2 regions of the Serratia sp. NA_13 genome follow, and region 2 is predicted to be linked to the other one. Evidence: predicted binding sites of a transcription regulator. Region 2 holds the regulator's gene; the other holds the start of a gene.
The links. The regulator CRP, encoded in region 2, controls carbon source genes, mostly activating them, when cyclic AMP is high. The targets are predictions, from matches to a motif close to ATGTGANNNNNNTCACAT.

Region 1: the regulator CRP is predicted to act here: its motif matches at 5,419-5,436, upstream of deoC (deoxyribose-phosphate aldolase).

What each region holds. Positions count from the first base shown of each region.
Region 1 is NZ_JBQZFV010000006.1:111,195-119,128, forward strand. Features, by position in the region: gene osmY (molecular chaperone OsmY) at 573-1,187, shown strand; gene ACUTSU_RS11470 (DUF1328 domain-containing protein) at 1,345-1,506, shown strand; gene ACUTSU_RS11475 (CsbD family protein) at 1,565-1,750, shown strand; gene ACUTSU_RS11480 (patatin-like phospholipase family protein) at 1,761-2,882, shown strand; gene ACUTSU_RS11485 (TatD family hydrolase) at 2,879-3,655, shown strand; gene ACUTSU_RS11490 (NupC/NupG family nucleoside CNT transporter) at 3,856-5,133, shown strand; gene deoC (deoxyribose-phosphate aldolase) at 5,657-6,436, shown strand; gene deoA (thymidine phosphorylase) at 6,506-7,831, shown strand.
Region 2 is NZ_JBQZFV010000018.1:71,698-79,631, forward strand. Features, by position in the region: gene ACUTSU_RS20170 (aminodeoxychorismate synthase component II) at 1-62, shown strand, start outside; gene argD (bifunctional acetylornithine/succinyldiaminopimelate transaminase) at 194-1,411, shown strand; gene ACUTSU_RS20180 (YccS/YhfK family putative transporter) at 1,455-3,530, opposite strand; gene crp (cAMP-activated global transcriptional regulator CRP) at 3,585-4,217, opposite strand; gene ACUTSU_RS20190 (OsmC family protein) at 4,597-5,004, shown strand; gene ACUTSU_RS20195 (phosphoribulokinase) at 5,044-5,913, opposite strand; gene ACUTSU_RS20200 (YheU family protein) at 6,065-6,298, opposite strand; gene ACUTSU_RS20205 (hydrolase) at 6,295-7,275, opposite strand; gene ACUTSU_RS20210 (LysE family translocator) at 7,394-7,934, shown strand, end outside.

The DNA.
Region 1 (7,934 bases), on a different contig from region 2:
GATTTTCGGCTGTTCACCACAAAGCAGGAAAAACCACGCTTTTTCCTGCTTTGTCAGCAACCTAAGGGCGACCTGACTCATCCCCCTCCACAGTCTGCTAATTAGTTAACCTCTCTCACCAGTTATTGCATTTCTCATTGCTAACCGTTTTGCCGGGCAGCGCCTGCTTTTTTTGCTATATGGTCTATATTTAACAGGGCATAACCTATCAGGTAAGCTTAATTCACTGCTTTTTTTCATAACTGCAGTGAGTTATTCGGAGCTGTTGCCAATCAGAGACAGTGTGATGTCATGTAAATCAATAACATAGCGGCAAAATGGATTTTACTGATGTGTTTTGTCGTCAATAGGCGACATTTATTAGCGTAAAATCTAAGCGTTATTAATTTTGTTATTGATTTTAAATGATTTTTTAAGATTGGCACAGCCGTTGCAATACTCCTGATGTGGCAACAATCGTTTAGCGTGAATGTTTGAACGTATAGAAATCGTGAAGTATTACTGAGTGGGCCGCGTTATGGCGGCTGAAGGATCCGTAACCATTTTGGATCCACAACCAAAGGAAGAGATCGATGAAAAATACTAAATTTGCACAATCACTGATGGCTGTTGTTTTGGGTTCCGTTCTGGTTAGTGGCAGCGCGCTGGCTGAAGACACCATGCTCAATAAAGCGTCAAGTGCCGCTGATAGCGCGGGTGCCAAAATCGATAGCTCCATGAAAAAAGTTGACGGCTACATGGATGACAGCGCAACAACGGCTAAAGTTAAAACTGCGTTGGTTGATGACAAAACCATCGCCAGCTCTGATATCTCGGTGAAAACTGAAAAAGGCACCGTCACCCTGAGTGGTTTCGTCGGCAGCCAGGCGCAGGCCGAGCACGCGGTTGAAGTGGCCGGTAAGGTGGAAGGCGTCAAATCCGTCAGCGACAAGCTGCACGTGAAAGACGAAAGCAAGCAGTCCATAAAGGCCTATGCCGGTGATACTGCGACGACCAGCGAACTGAAGGCCAAACTGCTGGCCGATGACATTGTTCCGTCGCGTAACGTGAAAGTAGAAACCACCGACGGTGTGGTACAACTTTCCGGTGAAGTGAAAACTCAGGCGCAGTCAGAACGTGCTGAAAGCATTGCCAAGGCTATCGACGGTGTGAAAAGCGTTAAAAACGACCTGGTCGTTAAGCCATAAATTTTTTAGCAAGCGTAACAACAAGCACCAAATCCTGGGTTAGCCGTGAGGCTAGCCCAGGATGCACCATCAAAAAAAGAAACTGACCTGTAGTCTGGTTGCGCCCGAGAAGGGCACGGATTGCGATGCGTTTTTTCACTATGGTAAGGAGAAGCTTATGTTTCGTTGGGGCATTATCTTTTTAGTCATCGCATTGATTGCTGCAGCATTAGGTTTTGGTTCACTGGCGGGTACCGCCGCCTGGGCTGCAAAAATCGTCTTCGTCGTAGGGATCATTCTGTTCCTGGTCAGCCTGTTTACCGGCCGCCGACGCCCTTAGCTTTATCCTCAAAGTGTAACAAAGCTTAATCTGTTTTCTCGCAGTAGGGAGGTCAGTCATGAACAGCGACATTATCCTCGGACGCTGGAAACAGCTGAAGGGCCGGGTGTGTCAGAGGTTGGCGCAGTGGTCTGACAGCGACTGCATCTGGCTGATGGGCAGCAATGATTGCCTCTCTGGTGTACTGCAAGAGGATTACGGAAGAGAGCAAGACAAGGTATCCTCGGGTAAAACGTCTCACTGAGGATGCAGGGTTGGGATACAGAATACCCATCACGCTCGGCAATATCGAACCGCTGGCGTATAAACCTTACCGGCCTGGTAAAATGGCGCTGGTATGTGAAGGGGGCGGGCAGCGCGGCATTTTTACTGCCGGCGTGCTGGACGAATTCCAGCGTGCCCGTTTTAATCCTTTTGATCTGATGATCGGCACTTCTGCCGGCGCGCAAAACCTCTCGGCTTTTATTTGTGGCCAGATGGGCTACGCGCGACGGGTGATCACCCGCTACACCACTTCCGCTGAATTCTTTAACCCGTTGCGCTTTGTGCGCGGCGGGCATCTTATCGATCTCGACTGGCTGCTCGATACCACTACCCAACAGCTACCGCTGGCGATGGACGTTGCGGAAAAAAGCCTGATTGATGGCCGTGAATTCCTGATGTGTGCCTGCCGCAGTGATGACTTCGAACCGACCTACCTGCCCGCGCAACGCGAAAGCTGGCTGCCGGCCATCAAAGCATCCAGCGCCATCCCCGGTTTTTATCGCATGGGCGTGGAGTTGGACGGCGTCAGCTATCAGGATGGCGGCATCAGCGATGCGATCCCGGTTGAAGAAGCCTATCGCCGTGGCGCGGATACCATCGTGGTGATCCGCACCGTGCCGTCGCAGATGTACTACACGCCGCAGTGGATGAAACGCATGGAGCACTGGCTGAGCGAAAGCAGCCTGCAGCAGATGGTGCGCATCCTGCAACACCACGAGCAAAGTTACCACCGCATCCAGCAGTTTATTGAGAAGCCGCCCGGCAAGCTGCGCATCTTCGAGATTTTCCCGCCGAAACCGTTAGCCAGTAATGCTCTGGGGAGTCGTGTCACGTCGCTCAATCAGGACTATCACCTGGGCCGTAAGTGCGGGCGCTACTTCCTGGCGACCGTTGGCCACTGGCTGGTAGAGCAGGACAAACTGGACGGCATGAAGGTGAAAAAGGCGCTGTCACGCCGTTTGATCCAACCGGAAAACGTGATCATGCCTTCACCGATCATTACCGACATCAGCCATCCGCGTGATCTTGCCAATCCGTCGGAAGCCAAGTTGGCGGCGATGGACATTATTTTGCCGGGCGAAGTACCACCGGGCGAGGGGGGCCTGCTGTGATGCACGACTTCACCGACACCCACTGCCATTTCGATTTCCCACCCTTTAGCGATCATGAGCCTGAAAGCCTGGCACTGGCGGAGCAAGCGGGTGTGCGAAGGATTATCGTACCTACGGTGACCGCCGATCGTTTTGTGCGGGTGTTAAAGCTGGCACGCGATTATCCACCGCTGTTTGCCGCCCTGGGGCTACACCCGCTGTATATTGCCAAGCACCATGAACCGGAGCTGGAGCAACTGGCAGAATTCCTGGCCAGCCAACCGCCGAAGCTGGTGGCGGTGGGGGAGATTGGCCTCGATCTGTATATGGCAAACCCGCAGTTCGAACGGCAACAGCGGGTGTTAACCGCGCAATTGAAGCTGGCAAAGCAATATGATTTGCCGGTGATCCTGCATTCGCGCCGCAGTCACGATCAACTGGCGGCAATGCTGCGTCGCACCGAAGTGCCGCGGCGTGGTGTAGTACATGGCTTTGCCGGCAGCCTGTCGCAGGCGCAGGCGTTTATTCGCTTGGGGTATTATATTGGCGTAGGGGGCACCATCAGCTATGAGCGGGCGCAGAAAACCCGCAATGTGATGGCCCAACTGCCACTGACCTCGCTGTTATTGGAAACCGATGCGCCTGATATGCCGCTGGCCGGTTACCAGGGCCAACCCAACCGCCCCGAGCGCGCGGTGGAAGTGTTCCATGCGCTGTGCCAACTGCGCTGTGAATCCCCGGATGAGATTGCCGCCCATCTGCAACACAACACTCACGCCTTATTTACTCTCTGAGCGTTAAAATGCGACTTAAACGTGATGAATGTCACGTTATAAGATTTTCATTTGCTTCCTGTTGTATACATTTGTGACATAAATCGGTGCGGGTATCCTCTCGCTCCGTATAATCGCACCCCGAAATCACTCATAAGCAACCCTCGCGGTACAACCGGACAGGGATGCATTTCTTTTTTTTCGCAACAGGGATATTTTTCATGCAACTCATCATGAGCCTGGTCGGCATGGCGGTGCTGATCGCCATCGCCGTGCTGCTCTCCAGCAACCGCCGCGCGATTAAGTTCCGCACCGTTGGCTGGGCATTCGTTCTTCAGGTCGCCATCGGTGCGCTGGTGCTGTATGTCCCGGTGGGCCGCGCCATTCTTGGCGGTATGTCGGCGGGCGTGGCTAACGTGATTGCCTACGGTAATCAGGGGATCTCATTTATCTTCGGCGGTCTGGTTTCCGACAAGATGTTTGAAGTCTTTGGCGGCGGCGGCTTCGTTTTTGCGCTGCGCGTCCTGCCGGTGATCGTGTTCTTCTCCTCGCTGATTGCGGTGCTTTACTACCTCGGTATCATGCAGCTGGTGATCCGCGTGCTGGGCGGCGGCGTGCAAAAATTGCTGGGTACCTCGCGGACGGAATCACTATCGGCTACCGCCAATATCTTTGTTGGCCAGACCGAAGCTCCGCTGGTGGTGCGCCCGTATATCGCCACCATGACCCAGTCTGAACTGTTTACCGTGATGTGTGGCGGCCTGGCCTCGGTGGCCGGTTCGGTGCTGGCAGGCTATGCCCAGATGGGCGTACCGCTGGAATACTTGATTGCCGCTTCGTTCATGGCCGCACCGGGTGGCCTGCTGTTTGCCAAGTTGATGGTGCCGGAAACCGAAAAAACCCACGACAAGGACGATGCGACGAAGTTGATCGCGGAAGAAGACCGCCCGGCCAACGTGATCGACGCAGCGGCTTCCGGTGCAGCTTCCGGTATGCAGTTGGCGCTGAACGTTGGCGCAATGCTGTTGGCGTTTATCGCGTTGATCGCCCTGTTGAACGGTATTCTCGGCGGTATCGGCGGTTGGTTCGACTATCCGCAATTGTCGCTGGAGCTGATCCTGGGCTGGGTGTTCTCACCGATAGCCTTCCTGATCGGCGTGCCCTGGCATGAAGCGATGACCGCCGGCTCGTTTATCGGCCAGAAAATTATCGTGAATGAATTTGTTGCCTACATGAACTTTGGCGCTTACCTACGTCCGGACGACGTGGTGGCGGCAGAGGGGCTGCAGGTGCTTTCAACCCATACCAAGGCGCTCATCTCCTTTGCCCTGTGCGGCTTCGCCAACCTGTCATCGGTGGCGATCCTGCTCGGTGGTCTGGGCAGCATGGCACCGAATCGCCGTCACGACATCGCACGCTTCGGTCTGAAAGCCGTGGCAGCGGGGACGCTCTCCAACCTGATGAGCGCAACCATCGCCGGGTTCTTCCTGGCGCTGTAAGCCCGGACTGTCCTGCATAGGGCAACAGGCTCTATTGCAGGACAGCGCCTATACTTCTAGCACGGGCACAGGATGTTGTGCCCGTAGCCCGTTGGCAAACACCCGAAAAACGTGGTTTTCGGGTGTTTGGGGTAAATCAGAAGACATAATCCTTTGTTTCTATCGGGCCCCGGATCAGGACTTTTAACCGCAAAGGACTTTGTCAGTAATCTGACGGGCACAGGATGTTGTGCTCGCTGTCTTTGCCCGTTTCTTTAGCGAATTTGTGAACGATATCGCGTTATTTTGTGATGTTCTTCACATATAATTCCTGTCTGTTACAGAGTTATTTCATATAGTGTGACTGTGATGGCGAATTGCCCCAGGCGATCGTGTTCAAATAGCTATTACTGACCCTGCGCGATGCGGAGGGTATGTGCGGTGAGAAGGATCTCAGTTGCCGATGGGGGAACCCGTTCCCCAGCGCTATCTTCAAGGAACCAAGTCCGCTCGCCAACACTCAGGTTCTCAGTTGGAGAGTTTTATGACCGAATTAACCGCAGCAGCGCAACGTGCGCTGACCTTAATGGATTTAACCACGCTGAACGATGATGACACCGATGAGAAAGTCATCGCGCTGTGTCGTCAGGCGAACAGCCCGGCCGGACATACCGCGGCCATCTGCATTTACCCGCGTTTTATCCCGGCGGCGCGCAAGGCCCTGCGTGAGCAGGGGACGCCAGACATCCGCATTGCGACCGTCACCAACTTCCCGCATGGCAACGATGATATCGAGATTGCGCTGGCGGAAACCCGTGCGGCTATCGCTTACGGTGCCGATGAAGTGGACGTGGTGTTCCCTTATCGCGCACTGATCGCCGGTAATGAGCAGGTCGGTTTTGAGCTGGTGAAACAGTGCAAGCAGGCCTGTCTGGCCGCCAACGTGCTACTGAAAGTGATCATCGAAACCGGTGAGCTCAAGCAGGCCAATCTGATCCGCAAGGCTTCGGAAATTGCCATCAATGCCGGCGCGGACTTTATCAAGACCTCAACCGGTAAAGTGCCGGTCAACGCGACGCTGGAAAGCGCCGAGCTGATGATGTCGGTGATCCGCGATCTGGGCGTCGCCAAGACGGTGGGTTTCAAGCCGGCCGGCGGTGTGCGTACGGCGGAAGACGCACTGCATTACCTGCAACTTGCCGATCGTATTCTGGGTGAGGGCTGGGCTGACGCGCGTCATTTCCGCTTCGGGGCTTCCAGCCTGTTAGCCAGCCTGTTGGCGACGCTGGGCTACGGTGCCGAGCCATCTGGCAGCGGTTACTGATCGATTCCGTCGGCAAGGCGTGAAATGGCGCCTGCCCGCACTCTACATTAGCTAAAACAGGGGGATGCCTTGTTCCTGGCGCAAGAAATTATTCGTAAAAAACGTGACGGTCAGCCGTTGAGCGAAGCGGAAATCCGCTTTTTCATCAATGGGATCCGTGACAATGTGGTTTCCGAAGGGCAGATCGCAGCCCTGGCGATGACCATCTACTTCCACGACATGACCATGCCGGAGCGCGTGGCGCTCACCATGGCGATGCGTGATTCCGGCACCGTGCTGGACTGGAAAAGTCTGTCGCTGAACGGCCCGTTGGTCGACAAGCATTCTACCGGCGGTGTGGGCGACGTGACTTCGCTGATGCTCGGCCCAATGGTGGCGGCTTGCGGTGGTTATGTGCCGATGATTTCCGGCCGTGGCCTGGGGCATACCGGCGGTACGCTGGACAAGCTGGAGGCGATCCCGGGCTTTAATATTTTCCCGGACGACAATGCCTTCCGTAAAATCATCCAGGACGTCGGCGTGGCGATTATCGGCCAGACCAGTTCGCTGGCACCGGCGGACAAGCGTTTCTACGCGACCCGTGATATCACCGCCACGGTGGATTCTATCCCGCTGATCACCGCCTCGATTCTGGCGAAAAAGCTGGCCGAAGGGCTGGATGCGTTAGTGATGGATGTGAAGGTCGGTTCCGGCGCCTTTATGCCAACCTACGCATTGTCGGCCGATCTGGCACAGGCGATTGTCGGTGTGGCTAACGGAGCAGGCTGCAAAACTACCGCACTGCTGACTGACATGAACCAGGTACTGGCTTCCAGCGCCGGTAATGCGGTCGAAGTTCGTGAAGCGGTGCGTTTCCTGACCGGTGAATACCGTAACCCACGCCTGCTGGAAGTGACGATGGCACTGTGCGTGGAAATGCTGCTGTCCGGCGGCCTGGCGAAAGATGATGCCGATGCGCGTGCCAAGCTGCAGGCGGTGCTGGACAATGGTAAAGCGGCGGAAGTGTTTGGTCGCATGGTGGCGGCGCAACAGGGCCCGATCGATTTCGTCGAGCGCTACGACAGCTACCTGCCGGCCGCCACCCTGAGTAAACCGGTTTACGCCGAAAAACAGGGTATCATCAGTGCGATGGATACCCGTGCGCTGGGCATGGCGGTGGTATCGCTGGGCGGTGGTCGCCGTCGTGCGACCGATAATATCGACTACAGCGTCGGCCTGACCGGCATGGCGCGTTTGGGCGATAAAGTCGATACCCAGCAGCCGCTGGCGGTGATCCATGCCAACGACGAAGAAAGCTGGCAGCAGGCGGCCGAAGCGGTACGCAGTGCGATGGTGCTGAGCGACAAGGCGCCGGAAGCGACGCCAGTGGTTTACAAGCGCATCACTAAAGAGTGATTCCCTTCGTCTTTCAAGCTGTAGCGTTGTTGGCTGCACGCGCGCACCCCAGTCACTTACTTGAGTAAGCTCCTGGGGATACACGCGCTAGCCGCCTAGCTAC
Region 2 (7,934 bases):
ACCCGGAGAGCATCCTTAGCGAGCAGGGCCACCAGCTGTTGGATAATTTCCTTAAAAGTTAATTGGTTAAGTTTTTTTTAACTGCGAAGACGATTTGCGTTTGCCCTTTATTGGTTTTTTATGCATATTTTGTGATTATATTCTCACTTGATCGCAACCAAAAGACTGAGTCAAATTCAGGGTGGGCCCCATAATGACCGAAAAATCCGCAGTTAACCGCAGTACCTTTGACCAGGTTATCCTGCCTGTTTATGCACCCGCGCAGTTTGTTCCGGTCAGGGGCAAAGGCAGCCGCGTGTGGGACCAGCAGGGGAAAGAGTATATCGATTTCTCAGGCGGCATTGCGGTGACGGCGTTAGGGCACTGTCACCCGGCTTTGGTCGAGGCGCTGAAACAGCAGGGCGAAACCCTGTGGCATACCAGCAACGTTTTTACTAACGAGCCGGCGCTGCGTCTGGCCACCAAGTTGATCAACGCCACCTTTGCCGACCGGGTGTTTTTCGCCAACTCCGGCGCAGAAGCCAACGAAGCGGCCTTCAAGCTGGCTCGTCATTACGCCATTACCCGCCACAGTCCGTATAAAACCAAAATCATCGCGTTTTATAATGCTTTCCACGGTCGCACGCTATTCACCGTCTCGGTGGGTGGGCAGGCCAAGTATTCGGATGGTTTTGGGCCAAAACCGGCTGACATCGTGCACGTCCCCTTCAACGACCTGGCGGCGGTGAAAGCAGTGATGGACGACCACACCTGTGCGGTGGTGATGGAACCGATCCAGGGGGAAGGGGGCATTACCCCGGTTAACGCCGAATTCCTCAAGGGAGTACGCGAACTGTGCGACAAGCACCAGGCGCTGCTGGTGTTCGACGAAGTGCAAAGCGGCATGGGGCGCAGCGGCAAGCTGTTTGCCTATATGCATTATGGTGTGGCGCCGGACATTCTCACCACGGCCAAAGCGCTTGGCGGCGGTTTCCCGGTCAGTGCCATGCTGACCACCGAAGAGATCGCCTCGGTGATGCAGGTCGGTGCCCACGGCACCACTTACGGCGGTAATCCGCTGGCCTGTGCTGTGGCGGAAGCGGCGTTGGACGTGATCAATACGCCGGAAGTGCTGAGCGGCATTGAGTTGCGTCATGGGTTATACGTGCAGGCGTTAAAGAAAATTGGCGAGAAGTACGGTGTTTTCAGCGATATTCGCGGCATGGGCCTGCTGATTGGCGCTGAATTAACACCGCAATACCACGGCAAAGCGCGCGATTTCCTGACCGCAGCTGCCGCTCGTGGGCTGATGATCCTCAATGCCGGGCCAAATGTGATCCGCTTTGCCCCTTCGCTGGTGGTGGAAACCCAAGACATCGACCAGGGTATGGCGCTGTTTGAGCTGGCGGTGCAGGACGTGATTAACGCTTAATTTGCTATTTGCTGCATGGTTAACCGGGCGCCGTGTGGCGCCCTTATTCATCGCGCAGTTTGCGTTTCAGCCAGATGCCGTGGTGTGGGCGTTGGCTCCAGGCTAATGACGAGATGGTATGCATGACGCTCAGGTGCGAAAGAATGCGCCGCAGGTGGCGCTCCATTTCGGTCACCGGCATCTCAGGGTGCAAATCCGGCGGCTGCATAATGCTGTTGCCACTGCTCGGCCCGTCGTACTCCAGCCGTTGCTGGCAGCTTTGCAGCGCAATCTCGCAAGATTGCAGATACTCCTCCGCCAGCTTTGGCGTCAGCATATAGTGCTCGCGCGCCAGGATAGTCATTGCATTCAGATGCTCGACAATAAACTGGCTGTGCGTCACCCACAGGCGCATATCCGCCAGATAGTTCGATTCAAACCCCGGCTCCTGCATGGCCTGATTCAGCGAGGTGAATAACGCATTGTGCGCCTGATTGACCTGCATACGTGCGTAGGCCAGTGCACTGGGATCTGGCTCTTGCTCTTCCAGCAACAGACGTAATGCCTGCTGATCGTTTTCCAGCGCCTGATGGGCATTCTTGCGCAGTAATCCGCTTTGCCACTGTGGCCACAGCCAGATGGTACTGCCGAACACCAGCACGCAGCCGATCAGCGTGTCGATCAGCCGCGGCACCAGGAAATGTGTGCCGTTGAGGGCCAGCAGTTGCAGGGTGTAGACCGCCGTCACCGTAAAACCAATAACCGCCAATCCGTAGTTTTTACGTGAAACCAGATAGGCCAGCAGCGTAATCACCAGCATCACGCTCAGGGTCTCGGCTTCGGGCAGTTGTAATTGCAGCAGACCGGCGGCGATGACGAGTCCGGCCAGAGTACCGAGCGCACGGTGCTGGATGCGCACCCGGGTGGCATTGTAGCCGTTCTGGCTTACCAGCATGATAGTGAGCAGGATCCAGTAGGGTTTCGGCAGGTTGAACATCATCCCGAGGCTGCTGCCTGCCGCCAGCGTGACGCCTAATCGTGCCGCATTACGCATGGCATTGGATTTGAACGACAGATAACTGACCAGCGCCGGCCAAAACGGCAGGCGGTTTTGATTGGCCATCAGGTCACGCCGGTAGAGTGGATGCTGGGTACGCAGCAGGCGGGCGATGCGGCTGAAGTGGTAGTAGCAGAACTGCCCAACCGGATTCTCCGGGTGCTGTGCCGCCACTTTTTCCAATGCTGTCAGTTCATTGCCCATATTGAAGCGTTGCGAATGTTGGTGGTAGAGAATATCGTGCGCCACCGTGCGCAGCCGATTGGCAATTACCTGCGCATTGCGGCGGATAATGGCTTCGGCCTGGCTCTGTTCTACCAGTTTTTGCACCTCTTCCGGCAGGTGCAGGCTGACGGTGATGTGTTCCTGCAAATCCAGCGCGACCTGGAAGGTGCGTTGCAGGCGCTTTTGTTCGAGATTGCTGGCATGGGGGAGAAAATTAAGTTGTTGATACAGCAAGGTGATCAGATCCATGACCTTTTGCTGGCGCACCAGCAGGGGAGGTAATGCGGTCTGCGGGTCGGTGTGCTGGGTCAACAGCGAATATTTGGCTTCGAAGTAGTCCGCCAGTTCCAGATAGAGCTGATTAAGCGACTCGCGCATCGGCTGTTCTTTCCACAGCTTGAACCAGAACCAGGTAAACAGGCCGTACCAGGCCGTGCCCACGATATATAACACCGGCGCGTGCCAAAGCGGCACCGTACCGGCCATGCTGAGGGAGAAGATGGCGGCAACTAGCGCAGCAGGCAGCAGACGGGCGTGTAGCGGGCTTATTTCACCGTTGACACCGAGCAGCAGCGCCAGGCCGAGCATCAGTATCGGCAGCGGCAACTGCCACAACAGAGCTTGCTGCAGCAACAAACTGCTGAATGCAAACAGTGAACCGCCGACGATCAGGCGTTTAAAGAAGCGTTTATGAGGCGTGTCCAGCCCGGCGATGTTGCAGCAGGCGGGAACCAGGGAAAATAGCAGGCCGTATTGTAGTTGGCCGATCAACAGCCCGAGCAGAACCGGCAGGCACAGCACCAGCGTTTGTCGTAGTGCGTAATTAACTTCCGGATGATAAATCAGTCGGCGCCACATGATGACTAGGGGCATAAAAAAACGGCGCGAATTATCGCGCCGTTTTTTCAGTGATTAACGGGTGCCGTAAACGACAATAGTTTTGCCGTGGGCGGAGATCAGGTTTTGATCTTCCAGCATTTTCAGAATACGACCAACGGTTTCACGTGAGCAACCGACGATCTGACCAATTTCCTGACGGGTAATTTTAATCTGCATACCATCCGGGTGGGTCATGGCATCAGGCTGTTTCGCCAGGTTCAGCAGGGTTTGCGCGATGCGGCCTGTAACGTCCAGGAAAGCAAGGTTACCCACTTTCTCAGAGGTGATCTGCAGACGGTTTGCCATCTGAGCTGACAGGCGCATCAGGATGTCCGGGTTAACCTGAATCAACTGGCGGAATTTCTTGTAGGAAATTTCAGCCACTTCACAGGCGGTTTTCGCCCTAACCCAGGCGCTACGCTCCTGACCTTCTTCAAATAATCCAAGCTCGCCGATGAAATCCCCCTGGTTAAGGTAGGACAGGATCATCTCTTTACCTTCTTCATCCTTAATCAGCACCGCGACGGAGCCTTTGACGATGTAGTAAAGCGTTTCGGCTTTTTCACCTTGGTGAATCAGCGTACTTTTGGATGGATATTTGTGGATATGGCAATGAGACAGGAACCATTCGAGAGTAGGGTCTGTTTGCGGTTTGCCGAGAACCATTCGCTGTTATCCTCTGTTGTTATCGCTGCCTTGTGTCACAGGGGTCAGAGTTCCCTGTAAAACGTGCTGTCGCCGTTGTTTTAATGGTAGCTGGCAGCAGGTTTTGAGGCGTGTCATAAATATACGCTGTCGCTCTAGCATATTAACTTGCCGGGAGAGCTGCAAGCTACATTCTGTTAACATACCGGTAAAGGAGCCTTTCCCTGGGAGTTTCCCTGAAATCAGTGTCCCGGAAAGATTTATTGCGGCTCTGTTTGTAGCACAGAGTGAGGCGGGTGTCTTGTGTTGTCTCGCTTCAGCATGATTAGCATCAGGTTCCGTTGCCAGTTTCTATGCGAAAGCGTAGTCTGATTTTAAGAAATTAACCGGAGTGACCAGCATGCAGGCAAGAGTTAAGTGGGTGGAAGGGTTGACGTTTCTGGGCGAATCCGCGTCTGGCCATCAGGTATTGATGGACGGCAACGCCGGCGATAAAGCGCCCAGTCCGATGGAAATGGTGCTGATGTCGGTGGGAGGATGCAGCGCGATAGATGTGGTGTCGATCCTGCAAAAAGGACGCAACGACGTGCGTGATTGCGAGGTGAAGCTGACCTCTGAAAGGCGCGAAGAAGCGCCACGGTTGTTTACCCATATCAACCTGCATTTCATCGTCACCGGTAAAGATTTAAGTGACAAAATTGTTGAGCGCGCGGTGAATCTTTCCGCCGAGAAGTACTGTTCGGTGTCATTGATGCTGAGCAAGGCCGCCAGCGTGACCCACAGTTTTGAGATCCGCGCGGTGTCCTGATAGATAAAGGGGCGCGGTCCGTTGCCGCGCTCCGGTAAGTTAGCCGATTTTTTTGCCTTCCAGCAGTTGCTGCACCAGCGGCGCCATAATCAACTCCATTGCCAATCCCATTTTGCCGCCCGGCACCACCAGCGTATTGATATGCGAGATAAAAGATCCCTGCAGCATCGCCAGCAGATAAGGGAAATCGATCTGATCCAGGCCGCGGAAGTGGATCACCACAAAGCTCTCGTCCAGCGAGGGGATCGCCTTGGCGGCGAACGGGTTGGAGGTATCTACCGTCGGCACCCGCTGGAAGTTGATATGGGTGCGCGAAAACTGCGGTGTGATGTAGTTGATGTAGTCTTCCATCGAACGCACCACTGAATCCATCACCGCTTCACGGGAGTGGCCACGCTCGCCGGTATCGCGAATTAACTTTTGGATCCATTCCAGGTTAACAATAGGCACCACGCCGACCAGCAAGTCGACATGCTTGGCCACGTCGTTGTGTTCGGTCACTACGCCGCCGTGCAGCCCTTCATAAAACAGCACGTCGGTCGGTGCCGGTAAGGCTTCCCACGGGGTAAAGGTCCCCGGTACCTGGTTATAGGGCACCGCTTCATCGTAGGTGTGCAGATACTTGCGTGAACGACCGGTGCCGTTGGTACCGTACTCGCTAAAGCTTTGTTGCAGCAGGCCAAAATCGTTCGCTTCGGGGCCGAAATAGCTGATATGACGGCCAAGATCGCGCGCTTTGCGGATCGCCGCGTCCATTTCCGGCCGGGTATAGCGGTGGAAACTGTCACCTTCCAGCTCCGCGGCGCGGATGTTCAACTGCTGAAAGATTTTACGGAACGCCACGCTGGTGGTGGTGGTGCCGGCACCGCTGGAGCCGGTCACTGCGATAACGGGATGTTTGGCGGACATGGTGATGGGTCACTCCGTGTTTAATGCGCAGGCGTCAGTTAAAATTTTTGGTCTGTTTGACACCTTTTCGCCAAGGGCAAAATTCCGCGCGTTGGTTTGCAATCCCTCATTGTTACCTGATTTTTTCCGTCAGTCATAGAACCGACAGTCACTAAATTTCTTCTTGCCCGGCACGGAACTGCCCGCGCGGCATGATGTTGATGGTCTCATGCAGTTCTGACCATACCAGTAGCACCTCGCCGTTTTTCAATTGGCGGCGCACGTCTTCCACTTTATGTTCCAGGGAACGTTCATGCTCACCGTAGTCGGTCCCTTCGCGCAGCACAAAGGATTCAATCAGGCTATTGAGGGTCTCGGTTTCCAGTTCTTTCCAGGGGATGATCACTTGATTGTTTCCAGGTAAGGGGCAAGCCAGGATGGAATACGGTATTCCAGCCACATATGGGGTTTTTTCAATGTACCGCCGACAAAACCGACGTGGCCGCCAAACTCGGTCAACTGATATTCAATGTTGTGCGGCAGCGTGGCGGTTTCGGGGATCACTTCGTCGGTCATAAAAGGATCGTCCTTGGCATGGATGATCAACAGCGGCGTTTGGATCGACGGCAGCAGTGGCAGGGCGCTGCAACGGCGGTAATAATCGGTGGCATCGCTAAAGCCATGGATGCGCGAGGTAATCGCATCATCAAAGTCGCGGATCCGACGCAATGCCTTGAGCTGCGGCAGCTTGAGCGGCAGGGTATCAGGATAGTGCAGCAGTTTACGGGTGGCGTTTTGTTTCAACTGGCCGAGCAGGTAGTGCTGATAAACCCGCGAGAAGCCTTGATCCATCCGCCATGAGCAAGGTTCCAGCATCAATGGCGCAGAAACCACCACCGCCGCCTGCAGCAGACTGTCGGCGCCCTGCTGTGCCAGATAACAGGCCAGCATATTGCCGCCGAGTGAGACGCCAACGGCAGCGGTGGGGGCTTCTCCGTAGGTAGTACGCAGCCACTGGAGGAAGAAGCGCGCATCTTCCGTTTCACCGGAATGATAGATGCGTTGCTTGCGGTTCGGCACGCCACTGCAACCGCGAAAATGCATTACCACCCCGAGCCAGCCCTTTTCACGCCAGGCGTTGAGTTGACCATGGGCATAGGGACTGTAGAAACTGCCTTCCAGGCCATGGAACAGCACCACGCGCGGCTTGCCGCCGGCCTGAGCCGGATCTTCGCTCCAGGCGAGATCGACAAAGTCACCGTCGGGCAGTTCCAGCCGTTGCCAGTGGGGTTTCAACTGCACGTGGCGACGCACCAGCCGTGGTAGCAGCGTTTGCAGATGGGGATTACTGGCCCCGCTCAACGGGCGAAAGGATTCATGCATAGCTTGAATTAAATTCTTATTGGCCACTCTTGTGGGATGATTAGTGCGCTGATAGCTTCACTACCCTGAGTTAACAATAATACTGCAAAAAATGACCTGGGTGAGGAGCGCCCGCCTGATGGATGCGAGTTTATTTCTTTCGATGTTAGGTTTTCTGTGGGTTGCCGCGATCACACCTGGCCCCAACAATATGTTACTGACCACTTCCGGTGCCAACTTCGGCTTTATGCGTTCACTGTTGCTGATGATTGGCATCATGCTCGGCATGCAAAGCATTTTGCTGTTGGTGGCGTTCGGCGTCGGCAGCTTGATTCTGGTTTATCCGGCGCTGCATCTGGTGCTGAAAATTCTCGGAAGCCTGTATCTGCTGTGGCTGGCATGGAAAGTGGCTACCGCCGCTTATGAAAAACTTGAAACCGACGTGGCACCGCCCAAACCGATACGGCTGTACCAGGGTTGGCTGCTACAGTTCCTTAATCCCAAGGCCTGGTTGATGGCGCTGGGGGCGGTGGCCAGCTTCAGCCTGGCTGGTGCTCAATACAACTCCTCTATTCTGGCGATCTCACTGGGCATATTCGTGGTGAACATCATTGCCGGCGTGATTTGGCTGGGATTTGGCACGGTGATTGGCCGCCTGCTGCGCAGCAAAAAGGCCTGGA